Regions from separate parts of the Rhizobium favelukesii genome, predicted to be linked through region 1. Evidence: riboswitches for the same ligand, from Rfam matches in the RefSeq annotation. Region 1 holds a riboswitch; the other holds the start of a gene.
What was found. A riboswitch is a leader RNA that binds a small molecule or an ion and turns the genes downstream of it on or off. The one in region 1 is predicted to bind thiamine pyrophosphate.
Positions count from the first base shown of each region.

Region 2: it holds a riboswitch for thiamine pyrophosphate, as region 1 does, so the genes downstream of both, thiM (hydroxyethylthiazole kinase) here and thiC (phosphomethylpyrimidine synthase ThiC) in region 1, are expected to answer to the same signal.

Region 1 is NZ_HG916852.1:3,996,526-4,004,589, forward strand. Features, by position in the region: gene LPU83_RS58280 (ABC transporter substrate-binding protein) at 1-469, shown strand, start outside; gene LPU83_RS58285 (ABC transporter permease) at 613-1,569, shown strand; gene LPU83_RS58290 (ABC transporter permease) at 1,572-2,534, shown strand; gene LPU83_RS58295 (ABC transporter ATP-binding protein) at 2,534-3,541, shown strand; gene LPU83_RS58300 (ABC transporter ATP-binding protein) at 3,541-4,533, shown strand; gene LPU83_RS58305 (four-carbon acid sugar kinase family protein) at 4,530-5,591, shown strand; gene LPU83_RS58310 (FadR/GntR family transcriptional regulator) at 5,617-6,381, shown strand; TPP riboswitch at 6,429-6,540, shown strand; gene thiC (phosphomethylpyrimidine synthase ThiC) at 6,633-8,064, shown strand, end outside.
Region 2 is NZ_HG916855.1:1,768,939-1,777,002, reverse strand. Features, by position in the region: gene LPU83_RS71985 (carbohydrate ABC transporter permease) at 1-686, shown strand, start outside; gene LPU83_RS71980 (carbohydrate ABC transporter permease) at 679-1,527, shown strand; gene thiD (bifunctional hydroxymethylpyrimidine kinase/phosphomethylpyrimidine kinase) at 1,599-2,411, opposite strand; gene thiE (thiamine phosphate synthase) at 2,408-3,043, opposite strand; gene thiM (hydroxyethylthiazole kinase) at 3,040-3,843, opposite strand; TPP riboswitch at 3,893-3,989, opposite strand; gene LPU83_RS71960 (MFS transporter) at 4,082-5,482, opposite strand; gene LPU83_RS71955 (LysR family transcriptional regulator) at 5,603-6,562, shown strand; gene LPU83_RS71950 (PfkB family carbohydrate kinase) at 6,566-7,462, opposite strand; gene LPU83_RS71945 (carbohydrate ABC transporter permease) at 7,552-8,064, opposite strand, start outside.

The DNA.
Region 1 (8,064 bases):
CGGCATCTCGGCCCCGGCCATCGAAGCCGCAGCCCAGTTCATCGCCGAACAGTGGCGCCAGAACCTCGGCATCACCGCCGTCGACATGAAGCCGCAGCAGGACTCCTATGCCGGTCCTGACCAGAACGCGGTCCAGATCTTCCGCGATGACGTTGGCACACGCGTACCTGACGCCGCCTCCTATCTCGCCGGCTGCATCGCCTCGACCTCGTCGAATGCACAAAACAAGCTTGGCGGATACAAGAACGACAAGGTTGATGCCGCCCTTGCCGAAGCGGCCACGAAGCCGGCTGACGACCCGCAGCGCATCAAGCTAGCGCAGGATGCCCAGAAGGCATTCCGCGACGATTGGGCCTTCATTCCGTGGTATTCTCAGGCGATGTCGCGCTGGGCCACCAAGGAGGTCAAGGGCATGGAAAAGAACCTCGACTGGCAGGTCGTGGCGCCCTGGGACATCTCGGTCGGCTGAGCCGCCGTCCGAAAATAGCCTCCGGGCATTTGGCAAAACCGCGCGAAGACCGCAAGGCCTTCGCGCAAGTTTCAAGAGGAGACGGCATCTCTGCGGGGACGACCCGAATACGGAGCCATGCCGACAACAGGTGGGAGGTAACCTTGTTACGCTACGTGCTAACCCGGTTTGCCATCTGGATTCCGTCCGTCCTGATAGTCATGCTGGCCGTGTATGCGCTGGCCTTCTACGGCGCCGGCGATCCGATCAAGCTGATCTTTCTGCGCGCACCCGGCGACGTTGCCTATAATCCCGAGCGCATCGAAGCGATCCGCGAAAGCGCCGGCCTGAATAAGCCGTTCATCGTGCAGTTCGGCCTTTATATCTGGAACCTGCTGCATGGCCAATTCGGCAACTCGCTGACCTCGGGCCGGTCGGTCTGGGCCATGGTTTCGGCTGCTGCGCCGGTGTCCTTCCAACTGGCGCTCGGTTCCATCATCTTGACCGCCGTCGTCGCCATTCCGCTCGGCATGATCGCAGCGCTGAACCAGAACACGAGGCTCGATTACACGATCCTTGGCAGCGCGCTCTTCCTGTGGGCGATCCCGGCCTACGTCGCTGGTCCGCTGCTCATGGTCGCCCTGATCGTGCTGTTGCCGATGATCAAGGTGCCCTACGGCTGGGGCGGCGTCTTTGACGTACGTATCATCTTGCCGCTGATCGTGCTGTCGTTCCAGCCGATCGCGCTCATCGTGCGCCAGACGCGTGCGGCGGTCATCGAGGTTCTCTCGGAGGACTTTGTACGCACTGCCCGCGCCAAGGGCGTTCCGGAAATCGTGGTGGCTCTGCGCCACATTCTACGCCCGGTGTTGACGCCTGTCGTGACCCAGCTCGGCCTGATCATGATTACCATCGTCAACGGCGCGATCTTTGTCGAACTCGTTTTCGGTCTGCCAGGCCTCGGACGCCTCACCGTTCAGGCGCTGACCAACTCGGACTATCCCGTCATTCTGGCAATCACGCTGATCGGATCCTTCCTGGTCATGGCCTCGAACCTCTTGGTCGACGTGCTCTATCCGCTGCTTGATCCGCGCGCCAATGATGCAAGAAGGAGCCGCTGACCATGTCCGCCGTCCCTCTCTCCACGATCGAAGCCACCCAGGAAGAACCCCCGGTCAACCTGTGGCGCGACGCCTGGCATCGCCTGAAGCGCAACAAGCTTGCCCTGTTCGGCTTGATTGTCGTCCTGACCCTCGGCTTCACCGCGATCTTTGGTCCGTACCTGGCGCCTTACGATTATCTGAGCCAGGATCTGCAGGCGCGAAACGCCGTTCCCTCGCTGCACCATCTTTTCGGCACGGACGATCTCGGCCGCGACGTCTTCAGCCGCGTCGTCTTCGGCACGCGCACGGCTTTCCTGGTTGCGATCGTCGTGACCTTGATCGCCGTTGCGATCGGTCTCGTGCTTGGAGCCATTGCCGGTTTCTTCGGCAATCCATTTGACAGCGCCATCATGTGGCTGACGGATGTGACCATGTCGGTGCCGAACCTGCTGCTCGTTGTCGTTATCAATGCGTCCCTGAAGACACCGATCGCGAAATGGATGGAGGCCCAGTATATGGCAACCCTCAATCCATTCTATCGCCAGACGATATGGGTGGATTTCTTCCTGGTCTTCGGCTCGATGGCGCTTATCTCCTGGCCGCCGTATGCGCGCTTGGTGCGCGCCCAGGTGCTGTCGATCCGCAGCCGCCCCTATATCACCGCGGCCCAGGCTCTCGGCCTGTCCAACTGGGTCATCATGAAGCGTTACGTGGTACCGAACGCGCTTGGACCGCTGATCGTTTCCGTCAGCGCTGGTCTCGGCACCGCGATGGTTCTAGAAAGCGCCTTCAGCTTCCTCGGCGTCGGCGTCAATCCGCCGACTCCGAGCTGGGGCAACATGATTTCGGACGGTCTACGCGTCTGGCAGCATTACCCCCATCTCCTCGCCGCACCGGCAGCCGTTCTCGGCCTTGCCTCGGTTGCCTTCAGCTTCCTCGGCGATGGCCTCAACGACGCACTCAATCCGCGGGGCAGCAAGTGATGAACACGACCAAATCCAGTGAACGACTGCTCGATGTCCGCGGCCTCACCGTCGAAATCGACGGACGCAACGGCCCTGCCGTTGTCGTCGACGGGATCGACCTTCATGTCAATAAGGGCGAGACGCTCGGCGTCGTCGGCGAGTCCGGCTGTGGCAAGAGTCTGACGATGCTGAGCCTGATGCGGCTCCTGCCCAACAAGATCAAGGTCAGCAAAGGCTCGGCCAGCTTCGACGGCAATGACTTGCAGAAGATGTCGAACAGGGAACTACGCAAGGTGCGCGGCGGTGATATCGGGTTCGTCTTCCAGGATCCGATGACCTCGCTAAACCCGGTCATGCGGGTCGGCGACCAGATCTGCGAGCCACTGATCTATCATCGCAGGATGAGCAAGGCGCAGGCCCGCGCACGTGCCGTCGAACTGCTGCGTCTCGTCGGCATTCCCGGTCCGCAAGAGCGGCTGCAGGCCTATCCGCACGAACTGTCTGGCGGTATGCGCCAGCGCGTCATGATCGCCATTGGCCTTGCCTGCAATCCGAAGCTCCTGATCGCCGACGAACCGACGACGGCGCTCGACGTCACCATCCAGGCCCAGATCGTCGATCTCGTGAAGGATCTGCGCGCCAAGCTCGGCATGTCGGTGGTGTGGATCACTCATGACCTGGCGCTGATCGCCGGTCTCGTCGATCGCGTCGCCGTGCTTTACGCTGGCACCGTTGTCGAGGATGCGCCGGTCGATGAACTCTACGCTCGCCCGAGCCATCCCTACACGCGCGGTCTCTTGGCCTCGATCCCGAAGCTGTCGGATGCACCGGCAAGCCGGCTGAGCTCGATCGGCGGGACACCGCCCGAACCGGGTCGCCGGCCGAAGGGCTGCCCCTTTGCGCCGCGTTGTCCGCTGGCGGAAGCAATTTGCCACGAGCGCGTACCGAAGCTCGAGCCGCTGGCCGGCGCCGGAAATCACCGGGCCGCCTGTTTTGTCGTCCAGAAAATGCAGGAGGCTGCGTGATGGGTGCCCAACCGCTGCTCAGGGTCGAGAACCTCGTCAAGCATTTCCACGTCAAGCTCGGCGCCTTCGGCGAACGCTCGGCGACGGTCTATGCGCTCGACAACGTCAATCTCGATATCATGGAAGGCGAGACGCTGAGCCTCGTCGGGGAATCCGGCTGCGGCAAGTCGACGACCGGCTTCACCATCCTCAACCTCTACAAGGCAACCAGCGGCAAGGTCGTCTACAAGGGCCAGGATCTGGCAACGCTGGACGAGAAGCAGATGCGGCCCTTCCGCCGCGACCTGCAGATCGTCTTCCAGGATCCCTATTCGACACTCAACCCGCGCATGACGATCGGTGAGGCGATTGGAGAGCCGATCCTGTTCCACAAGCTCTGCACCAAGGCGGAACTGAAGGACAGGGTCGCGACACTGCTGACCGACGTCGGCCTGTCGACCCGCTTTGCCCAGCGCTATCCGCACGAGCTTTCCGGCGGCCAACGGCAGCGTGTCGTCATCGCCCGCGCGCTCGCCTGCCAGCCCAAGTTCATCGTCTGCGACGAAGCGATCTCCGCACTCGACGTCTCCATTCAGGCGCAGATCATCAACCTTTTGCTCGACCTGCAGGAAAAATATGGCCTGACCTACCTGTTCATCGCCCACGATCTGGCCGTCGTTCGCCATATCAGCACCCGTGTCGGCGTGATGTATCTCGGCCGTCTGGCGGAGCTTGCGACCCGCGAGGAGCTGTTCGACAACCCGCTGCATCCCTACACCAAGGCGCTGCTGTCGGCCGTTCCGGACACCGATCCGGCGCTGGAGCGCAGCCGCAAGCGCCAGATCCTGCAGGGTGACGTGCCAAGTCCGCTCAATCCACCGACCGGCTGCCGCTTCCATACGCGATGCCCAATCGCCATGGAGGTTTGCAGCAGGGCGGTTCCGGAATGGAAGGCAGCCAAGCCCGGCCATCTCGTCGCCTGCCACGCGGTCAACACAGGACAAACCACATGACGTTGAAGGTCGCGATCATCGCTGACGATCTGACCGGCGCACTCGACACGGGAACCCCCTTTGTCGATGCCGGGCTTTCCGTCGCTGTCGCGATCGAGGTCGAAGCCATATCGGATGCGCTTGTGACCGGTTGCGAGGTCGTCGTGGTCAACACGGCCTCAAGAGCTCTCCCGGAGGAGGAAGCGGCAGGAAGGGTCAGCGCTGCGGCGAAGGCCCTTCTTGCCGCCTCGCCTCAGATCGTTCTGAAAAAGATAGACTCCCGTCTCAAGGGGAATGTTGCAGCAGAAAGCGCAGCTATTGCCGCCATCTTCGGCCACGAGGCAATCGTCGTGGCACCAGCCATCCCCGATCAAGAGCGCTTGACCCGCAACGGCCATGTCGTCGGCCGTGGCGTCAACGAGCCCGTACCGATTGCCGATCTCTTCAAGACAACCGACAGCCAGGTCCTCGTTTGCGACGCCGAGAGTGATAGCGATCTCGACCGGCTGATCGGCAAGCACGACTGGAAGATCACACTTGTCGTTGGCGCGCGCGGCGTCGGAGCTGCGCTTGCTCGCAAGATCGGCAGGGCCAACAAAGCAGGCCGACCCTTTGCGGCATTAAATCGGACAGTTTTCGCCGTCGGCTCCCGCGACCCGATCACGGCCGCACAAATGACCAAGCTGGAGGCTTCCGGTGTCCTGACCTCGGCCATTGATGCTCCCGCGGGAGTGCTACCGGACGAACAATCGTTAGGCCTGCCGGTGCTTCTGCGCTGTACAGGCAAAGTCACGGGCGAGACCGCGGCAGTTGCCGACCGGTTCGCGAAAGGCGTAAAGTCGATCATAGATGCGACGCGCCCGGAGATGCTGATGGTTGGCGGTGGCGATACGGCGCTGGCAGTTTTTCGCGAGCTCGGAATTCGGATCCTGAGGCCGCAGGGCGAAATCGAGGCGGGCATTCCGTGGTTTGACGTCGCAACCGCCGATGGCCTGCGTTTCCGCTGCGCAGTGAAGTCCGGGGGCTTCGGTAATTCTGATAGTTTGATAAGACTGATTGCACAGAATCAGGCGGCATAGGACAATGCCGACGGGGAGAATGAAGGTGGACGAAGCAAACGGTGTATCGGCGAATGCGCAAGCGGCGCCTGCGACAAAGCCGGAGCGCGGTAAGGCCGTCAAGCTGGTCGATCGGGTGTTCGATCAGTTGCAAGAGCGCATTCGCTCGGGAAACTATCCGCCGGATTCACGACTTCCCGGTGAGCACGAGCTTGCATCGATGCTTGGCGTCTCGCGCCCCATCGTGCGCGACGCGTTGGCACGCTTGCGCGATCAGGGCATCGTCTACGCCAGGCAAGGTGCCGGCACCTTCGTCAGCGCTCATGGCTCGCCGACGACGCAGCTTTCCTATTCGCCGGTCAAGACGATCGCCGATATTCAGCGCTGCTACGAGTTTCGCCTGACGATCGAGCCTGCTGCCGCCTATTTTGCTGCCAAGCGCCGCGACGAGGCGGCGATTCAGAAGATTGCAGCTGCTCTCGCCGATCTCCGTGAGGCGACCAGCCACCAGCTTCATCGCACTGACGCCGACTTCACGTTCCATCGCGCGGTCACGGAAGCCGCCAACAACCACTACTACACGGCCTCGATCGATGCCCTGAAAGCGCATATCGCGGTCGGCATGCATCTTCACGGTCTGTCTCTGCTTGGCCCGCGCCAAGGTCTTGAGCAGGTCTACGAAGAACACAACAAGATCTACCTCGCCATCGTCGAAGGTCGCGCGGAAGACGCGCGGGCGCTGATGAAGGCGCATCTCGAGGGCTCGCAGAGCCGTCTCTTCGAAGGCCGCGCGCTGGACCTTTCGATGTAGCCTACGCGGTCGGCTTGACAGCTTTGCTACTCTGGTTCTAACCTTTTCGCATTCACCAGGGGGGTCCCGGCAAGGGGCTGAGATACTGCTATCGCACGCAGTGACCCGTTGAACCTGATCCAGTTCATACTGGCGTAGGGACGGTGCAAGCGCTCGAAGGCATTGGATTCTCGCGAGGAAACCGTGTCGGCGTCTTTTCATCATTCCGGCTGAGGACTGGGTCTCCAAACGCAAACTTGGAGCCTCAAACCATGAATATTGCCGCAAAGAATATCACCCCGACCGTTACGACAGGCCCATTGCCGGCCTCTCGAAAAATCTACATTCCCGGAGAAATCCACCCTGATGTCCGCGTCCCGATGCGCGAGATCAGCGTTCACCCGACATCGGGCGAACCGCCGGTCACGGTCTATGATTCCTCGGGCATCTATACCGTCGAAGGTGCCGACATCCGCATCGAGCAGGGACTTCCAGAACTGCGCCGCGGCTGGGTGGTCGCCCGCGGTGACGTCGAAGCCTATCAGGGCCGCCGGGTCCGCCCCGAAGACAACGGCTTTGCCAGCGGCGAACGGCTGACACCGGAATTTCCCGGCAAGCGCCAGCCGTTCCGCGCAAGGGACGGCAAGGCCGTGACCCAGCTCGCCTATGCGCGCGCCGGCATTATCACGCCGGAGATGGAATTCATCGCGATCCGCGAGAACCTTGGCCGCAAGGCGCAGGCGGAGGCTATCACGCGCGACGGCGAAAGCTTCGGCGCCCGGATTCCGGATCACGTAACCCCGGAATTCGTCCGGCAGGAGATTGCCGCCGGCCGCGCGATCATCCCCGCCAACATCAATCATCCCGAATCCGAACCGATGATCATCGGCCGGAACTTCCTGGTGAAGATCAACGCCAATATCGGCAACTCCGCCGTCACGTCTTCCATGGCCGAAGAGGTCGAGAAGATGGTCTGGGCTGCCCGCTGGGGCGCCGACACAGTCATGGATCTCTCCACCGGCCGTAACATCCACAACATCCGCGAATGGATCATCCGCAACTCGCCACTGCCGATCGGTACCGTTCCACTCTATCAGGCGCTTGAGAAGGTCGAGGGCATTGCCGAGAACCTGACCTGGGAAGTCTATCGCGACACCCTGATCGAGCAGGCCGAGCAGGGGGTCGACTACTTCACCATTCACGCCGGCGTGCGGCTGCACTACATTCCGCTCACCGTCAACCGCGTCACCGGCATCGTCTCGCGCGGTGGCTCGATCATGGCCAAGTGGTGTCTTCATCACCACCGCGAAAGTTTCCTCTACGAGCATTTCGAGGAGATCTGCGACATCTGCCGCGCCTATGACGTCTCCTTCTCGCTCGGCGACGGCCTGCGTCCGGGCTCGATTGCCGACGCCAACGACGCGGCACAGTTCGCAGAGCTGGAAACGCTCGGCGAACTGACGAAGATCGCTTGGGCCAAGGACTGCCAGGTCATGATCGAAGGACCCGGACACGTGCCGATGCACAAGATCAAGGAGAACATGGACAAGCAGCTCGCCGTCTGCGGCGAGGCGCCCTTCTATACGCTGGGACCGCTGACCACCGACATCGCACCCGGCTACGACCACATCACCTCGGGCATCGGTGCTGCGATGATCGGCTGGTTCGGCACGGCGATGCTCTGCTACGTCACCCCGAAGGAGC
Region 2 (8,064 bases), on a different contig from region 1:
ACAGCGCCTTCCTGACGGCGTTGAAGAACAATGCCCTGATCATCGTCATTTCAATCCTGATCCAGATTCCGCTCGCCATTTGGCTGGCGATGATGCTGGCGCACCGGATCGCTGGCGTGGTCATCTTCCGCTTAATCTTCTTCCTGCCCTACGTCTTGGCGGAGGTCGCAGCCGGTCTCATCTGGCGCTTCGTCTACGATGGCGACTATGGCCTGTTTGCCTCGGCCGCCCACCTCATCGGCGTCGAGACACCCTATGTGCTGGCAGACAAGGACCTGGCGATCTATGCGGTGCTGGCAGTTGTCGTCTGGAAGTATTTTGGGTTCCACATGATGCTCTTCATTGCGGGGCTGCAGTCGCTCGACAAAAGCGTGCTGGAAGCCGCAGAAATCGACGGCGCCAGCGGCTGGCAGCGGTTCCGTTACATCACGCTGCCGCTTCTCGGCTCGACCGTTCGCCTGTCCGTCTTCTTTGCTGTCGTCGGCTCGCTGCAGCTCTTCGACCTCATCATGCCGCTGACGGGCGGCGGGCCGTTCAACGCGACGCAGACCATGGTCACCTTCCTTTTCAACTTTGGCGTCACGCGCATGCAGGTCGGCCTCGGCAGTGCCGTGGGCGTCGTCCTGTTCGTCATCTGCGTGACGCTTGCCTTCGGCTACAAACGGATATTCATGCGCAATGACTGACATGGCCTCATCCGCCCGGATCGCGACCGGCACGAAGATCTATCTATATGTCTCGCTGACGATCATCGCAGCGATCGTACTGGTGCCGCTGCTGACGACGGCGCTTGGCGGCTTCAAGGATCTCGGCGACCTACGCACCAACCCCTTCGGGCTACCGGTCGCATGGCATCCGGAAAACTATACCGACATTCTCTTTGGGGACCGCTACTGGCGGCAAATGATGAATTCGCTGATCATCGCCACGCTAACGGTCTGTTTGACGGTTTCGGTCTCGGCCATGGCCGCCTTTACCTTCGCGCATGTGAAGTTCTTCGGCGCGGGTTTCCTGCTCAATTACTTCCTGATCGGCCTGATGTTTCCGGCTGCGACCGCCATCCTGCCCCTGTTCATCCGGATCCGTGACCTCGGCCTGTTGAATTCCTACTGGGGCGTTGTCCTGCCGCAAGTCTCCTTCGGCCTGGGCATGAGCATACTTCTGTTCCGGAACTATTTTCGCAACCTTCCGGAAGAATTGTTCCAGGCAGCAATCGTCGACGGCTGTGGCTACATCCGCTTCTTCTGGCATATCTCGCTGCCGCTCTCGCGGCCGATCATCGCAACTGTCAGCATCATCTCCTTCGTCGGCAGCTGGAACAGCTACATCCTGCCGCTGATCATGCTGAATTCTGAGACGATGTACCCATGGCCGCTTGGCATCATGGTCTATCGCGGTGAGTTCGGCACCGCCTGGCAGCTGGTGCTCGCCTTCATCACGCTGACAATCATGCCGACGATCATCGTCTTCTTCCTGGCACAAAAGCACATCATCGCAGGCCTGACTGCTGGTGCTGTCAAATCCTGATCGGGCGTGGAACGATGGCGCGTCGTCCCGGCGCCCCTTTGGCTACTGGGTCGGCAGGCTGATCGTTCGTGCTATGCCGACGCCGCCGACCACAGTGCGTGAAAGTGGTGCACGGGTCCGTGGCCAGACCCGACGCTCAGCCCGTCGGCATGGCCGACGGCGCCAGCAAGGTAGGCCTTGGCACGCGTGACCGCCTCGTGAACTGATGCTCCTTTCGCCAGTTCCGCGGCCAGCGCGCTGGAAAGGGTGCAGCCGGTGCCATGCGTGTTTGCGGTCGGAATGCGTTTTGCCTCAAACCATGTCGGCCCGGAGGCTGTCGAGAGCACATCCGGGCTTTCGTCGCCGGCCAGATGTCCGCCCTTGACGAGGACAGCCTCCGGGCCGAGTTGGCGAAGACTGTCTGCCTGCTCGGCCATGTCGCTGCGTGTGGCGGCGGCATAGACATGAAGCAGTGCAGCCGCTTCCGGCAGGTTTGGCGTCAGCAAGGTTGCAAGCGGCGACAGACGCTTGATCAGAACGTCGACAGCGGAGGGGTCGAGGAGGGCAGCTCCGCCCTTGGCGACCATGACGGGGTCGAGAACGATCGGGATACCCTGGTGGGGCACAAGCGCATCGGCGACGGCGTCGGCGATCTCGGCCGTCGCAATCATGCCGATTTTGATGGCGTCGACCCGCACGTCGGCAAGAACCGCCGCAATCTGATCCGCAACGAAGGCAGCAGGGACCAGATGGACGCCGCAAACGCCTTGCGTGTTCTGGGCGGTCAGCGCCGTCATCACTGCCATGCCATAGACGCCGCGCGCGGAAAATGCCTTGAGATCGGCCTGGATACCGGCCCCGCCGGAGGGATCGGAGCCTGCAATGGACAGCACATTTCGGATCATGTTCTTGCCTTTATCATGTTCTCGGCGATCTCTCGTGCCGCAAGCTGTGGATCGGGCGTCCCGCAAATCGCCGAGACAACCGCAAGCCCATCGGCCCCGGCGGCAAGCACGTCACCGACGTGGGCGGATTTCAGGCCACCTATGGCGACGACCGGTACGGGACAAACCTTGACGAGGCGGGAAAGCCCTTCAAAGCCCAGCGCGGGTTTGTGGTCAGGCTTCGTCGCTGTCGCAAAAACCGGCCCCAATCCAGCATAGTCGACAGCCGCGGGATCGATTGCTGCCGCCAGCGCCGCCGTTTCGGCCGAGAGGCCGAGGATCATGTCCGGGCCAATCAATTGCCGCGCCGTGATCGCATCGATGTCGTCCTGGCCAATATGCAGCCCATCGGCGCCAATCGCGATAGCCGCCTCCACGTCGTCATTGACGATGAGCACAGCGCCGGTGCCAGACAATGCCACCTTCAGTGCCCGCCCAGTCTCGATCATCCGTGCGGTATCCGCATGCTTGTCGCGCAGCTGCACCACGGTTGCTCCCCCGGCGACCGCCGCGCGCGCGGTCTCCACCATGCCGAGGGTGGCGCAAAGGCCCGGATCGAGGACGAGGTAAAGAGAAAGATCGAGGTTTCTCATGCGGCGCGCACCCTGGCATCGCGATCGAGCGTAGCAGCGTCAAGCGCAGCAAGTGCATCGAGGAAACACCAGGAAAACGAACCTGGGCCATCCGCCTTGCTGGCTGCCATTTCGCCGGCAACAGAGAAGGTAGCAAGGGCTGCAACCGTTGCCTCGAATGGTGCGCCGGGCCGAATAGCCGAAAATGCGCCAATAAGGCAGGTCAGCGAGCAGCCAAGCGCCGTGACCTGAGGCATCAACGCCGAGCCACCCTCGATACGCGCCGCCCGGTCGCCATCGGTGACGAAATCGACAGCGCCGGTTACTGCAATTGTCGCTCCGTGTTCCCTGGCTAGTAGCCGGGCAGCGTCCTCAGCCTGCTCGACGTGATCGCGGCTATCCACGCCCTGACCACGGCTCGCCCCGCCGGCAAGCGCGATGATTTCGGAGGCGTTACCGCGAATGACGGTGGGGCCGAGTTCCAGCAGCCGGTCCACCGCCGCACGACGAAAACCGGTGGCGTAGTGGGCGACCGGATCGAGAACAAAGGGTTTGCCGGCCCGGCCGGCTGCGATGGCGGCGGCCTGCATGCCGCGCAGCCATGCTGACGAGAGTGTGCCGATGTTGATCGTCAAGGCGCCGGCGATCGCGGCAAATTCGCCAGCCTCTTCTTCCGCATGCACCATGGCCGGCGAAGCGCCAGCTGCCAGAAGCACATTGGCTGCGATGTTCATGGCAACGAAATTCGTGATGCAGTGGACGAGCGGTGGCTGGGCGCGCAATTCGCCCAGCAGCGTTCCCGGCGAAGTCTGATCTTGCATGGTGTGCCTTTCGACCGGGGAGAAAGGCGCAGGGACAGACGCGGGAAGCCGACAGTCCCGAGCGACTCCCTCCGCCGGCATTATCCAGTTCAGGTTCAAAGGGTGCTTCTCAGCCCTCCAAACGGAGGGCGCCCCTGTCTCTCATCGCCTTCTTGTCGCAGAGAAGCCGGCGACTGTCATCCATAAAATGGACATGGCCGGATGTGGCCGGCGATGTCGGCGCGAAAGCAGGTCCCGGCTATTCCGCCGCCTGATAGATGTTCCGGTCAACGACAGAGGCTCTCGGACCGAGTGCGGCCGCAAGCGTGACGAGGACCGCAAGGACCGCGACAAACGTGATGCCGGCGAAATACGGATCCCAGCCGAAGCCGGAAGCCGCACCGAATATGGCTGAGGCTGCCGCAAGCACAATGCCGCCACCGATCTGGAAGGAGGCAAACAATAGCCCCGATGCGAGCCCGGACTGATCCTCGCCAACGTCGGAGAGTGCCGCAACCTGCACGGAGGGGTAGGTCATGGCGTAGCCGACACCGAGCGGGAGCTGTGACAGGGCGACCAGCCAGACAGGGTCGATGTGGCTAACGCTCAGGATCCAGAAGATGTAGCTGAGCGCCTGTAGTGCTACGCCAAGCGTCATCAGCCCGGTCGTGCCACGATTTTGCGCGATCGTCGCAAAACGTGGCGCCAGGAACATGACGCAGACGCCGCCGAAGGCAAAGGAGAACCCGGTCGCGAAGGCCGACCAGCCAACGACTGTCTGATAAAAGAGCGTCGCGATGAACTGGAAGCCGACATAGACGCCCTGGAACAGCGCAGCAATGGCATTGGCGTGGGAGAGCTTTGCCCGCCGGAATATCGCAAGCGGCACCATCGGATCAGCGTGACGGGATTCGACGATGAGAAAGAGGCCGATCAAAACGGCAGCCGCCACGAGCGCGCCCCAGGTCGGCACCGCCTGCCAGCCATCGGCCGCAGCATTGGTGATGCCAAAGACGAAGAGCAAGAGTCCCGGCGTGATTGTCATCGCGCCAGCCCAGTCGAACTTGGCCCGCGGCCCGCTGCGCTGCTGGTCTGCCGGCAGCACGAAAGGAGCAATCGCCAGTGCGATAATTGCGACCGGCGCACCCATGACAAGAGTTGCCCGCCAGCTGAAGACCGTCGCGGCACCACCCAGCACCATGCCAAGGACAAAGCCGGTCGCGCCAGTCGAGGCAAATACCCCAAGCGCTTTGGCCCGCGCCGATCCTTCGCCGAACACCGACAGAAGGAGGGCAAGGGCAGCGGGTGCCGTAAACGCAGCGGCGATGCCCTTTATCAGGCGTGCGGCGATCAGCGTCGGGCCGCTATCGACAAAGCCGCCGGCGATGCTGGCGGCAGCGAAAATGGCGAGCGACCAGAGGAAGACGCGACGGTGGCCGAAAGCGTCCGCGACGCGCCCGCCCAGCAACAGGAAACCGCCATAGCCAAGCACATAGGCGCTGACGGCCCACTGAAGGGACGTAGCCTTCATGCCAAGCTCGGCCTGTATCGCCGGAAGCGCGACGCCAATCGTGGACACATCCATTGCATCAAGAAAGTTGGCAGCGCAGAGCAACAGCAATGCCAGGCCGGCTCCGCCTTGAGATCTCGAAATGGTCATGAGTGATCGTTCCTTTCTGCCGACGCCCCGGGAGGAAGCTTTGAGCGTCAGGGAACGAGAAAATGTACACCTCCCGAACCTATTGCAAATTGATAGTAACCATGGCAGGTATTACTGATAATGATAAATGACACGATCCTCAGAAAGATAGACCTCAACCTGCTGCTTGCCTTCTCGGTGCTGATGCAGGAGCGCAATGTCTCTCGTGCTGCCGAGCGGCTTCTGCTTGGCCAGCCAGGCTTGTCGGCGGCGCTAAAGCGGCTGCGCGAGACGCTCGACGACGAGCTGTTCGTGCGGGTCGGGCGCGGCCTGCAGCCGACCCCACGCGCGCTTGCAATCGCCCCGGCGATTGAGGATGCGCTATCGGGCATCGAGCGCGCCATTCGGCCGCCGGCCGCCTTCGATCCAAAGATCTGGCAGGGCGAGTTCAGGATCGGCATGTGCGACAATCTGGAATCGGCGTTCTTCGGGCCGCTGGTGGCGCGTCTGCGTGCACTGTCCCCGGGTGCACGTCTGATCGGGGTCGCCGCCGACAAGCGTGATGCTGCCCGCATGCTCGACGACGGTGCTTATGATTTCAGCGTCGCGGTCCACGAGGAACCGGCGTCCTGGCATGTCCGGGCGCCGCTCTTCAGCCAGTGTTCGGTCTGCGTCTATGACCCCGCCCAGCTGAAGCGCAAAGCGCCGCTGACCTTGGAAGACTTCGTCAATGCCGCGCATGTCACCGTGTCCTTTGAGGGCAACAGTGCGACAAATGTCGACACAGTCCTTGCCAAGGCCGGTCTGCGCCGACAGGTCGTGGCCACCGTACCGCGCTTTTCAGCGCTGCCACCGGCGCTGAGAGCGATGCCGGCAATCGCGACCATTCCGGAATCGATCGCTCGCTGCATCGCGCAGTTGCACGGGCTGGAGATCTCGGCGCCGCCGATCGATCTTCCCGCCGATCCTGTTACGATGCTGTACCGCCGCGTCGATCGGGCGGACGGTCGCTCGTTATGGTTCCGCAAGCTTTTCGTTGACGTCGTCGAAGCCGCGCTCAAGGCGTCCGGCTGCTCCATGACGATCTCGAAGGCAGCTTGACGTTCAAAGGGCCTGCGCCGGCGCGTTTCGCGCGGTGATATCGACGGCCTTGGCTGGCCAACTCATCAGAGCTTCATCAAGCTCTGCGCGAGCCGGCGCGCCGATGCGGCCTCCGAATGTCTGGCATTTAATTGCCGCCGCCATCGACGAGGCGCGCATCACATCCTCGATCGCCATGCCCTCGGACAGCGCGAGCGCGAAGGTTCCATGGAAGATGTCGCCTGCCGCCAGCGTATCCGTGGCCGTGATGCTCGGTGCTTCGAGATGGCGAATGCGACCGCTGTCGTCATCGAACCAGTATGAGCCTTTTTCTCCGAATGTCACGCTAACGAAGGCATGGCTGAAACGCTCCTTCAGTCGGCGAACCATCGATGGGGGCTGGGCCGTTCCTGCCAGACGTTCAGCAGCCGGCTGCGAAAAAACAATATGGCTTGCCGCCGGTGCCAACATCTCGATCACCCCCTCAGCCGCCACGTCACCATCAAGGATGGCCGGCAACTTCGCTTCCCGGGCAGCGAGCAGTGTCTGCAGTGCAAGTGATGGCCAGCGCACATCGACCAAAACCGCGTCGAATGGCGCGATATCGTCCGCTGTGACCGATTGGACGAGCTGATGCAGACGCGGGTCGTAGAAGGGGATGATCAGGCGTTCGCCCGCATCGTCGATTAGGATCGTCGATATGGCCGAGCGGGCACCCGCCACGCGCCGCATGCCGCGGGTGTCTATGCCGCTTTCTGCCAGGTCGCCGATGATGCGCTCGCCGGTTTGGTCGTCTCCGACCGCACTCCAGAGGCTGGCGTCCCCACCAAGCTTTGTGACCGCAAAAGCAGCACTCGAGGCCATACCTTCTGCGATCTGCAGCATGTCATATGGTAGAACTTTGCCCTGTCCGGTAGGCATGGTGCGGACCCTGAAGAGCGTATCGAGAACAGCGGCTCCAACGCACAGAACGTGTCGCTTCGCACGCTTATCCGTTGCGGTCGTCAGCGTCACTTCACGGCACCCGCCGTAAGCCCGGCTACAATCTGCCGTTGTGCAAAGACGGTCAGGATCAACACCGGCAGCGTAACGATCAAGGCGGCGGCCGCAAGCGGCCCCCAGCTGACCTGCTCGAACGACAGCATGTTGTAGACCGCGACAGGCAGGGTACGGGTCTCACGGCTTGCAAGGACGATGCCGAAGACAAAATTGTTCCAGGAGAAGATGACCGATAGGATGAAGGCCACGACGATTCCCGGCCGTGCGATCGGCAGCGCCACGAGGCGGAAAACCTGCCAGGGAGTTGCCCCGTCGATGCTTGCGGCCTCTTCCAGTTCCATCGGTGTCGTTTCGAAATATCCGATCATGATCCAGACAACGATCGGAACGGTCACGACGAGATGGATGATAATCTGCGGCCAAAGCGTGCCGAGTAGGTTCAGCCATTGGAACAGCAGGAAGAGCGGGATCAAGAAGGAAAGGCCAGGCGTCATCCGGGCAATCATGATGACGACAGCCGACTT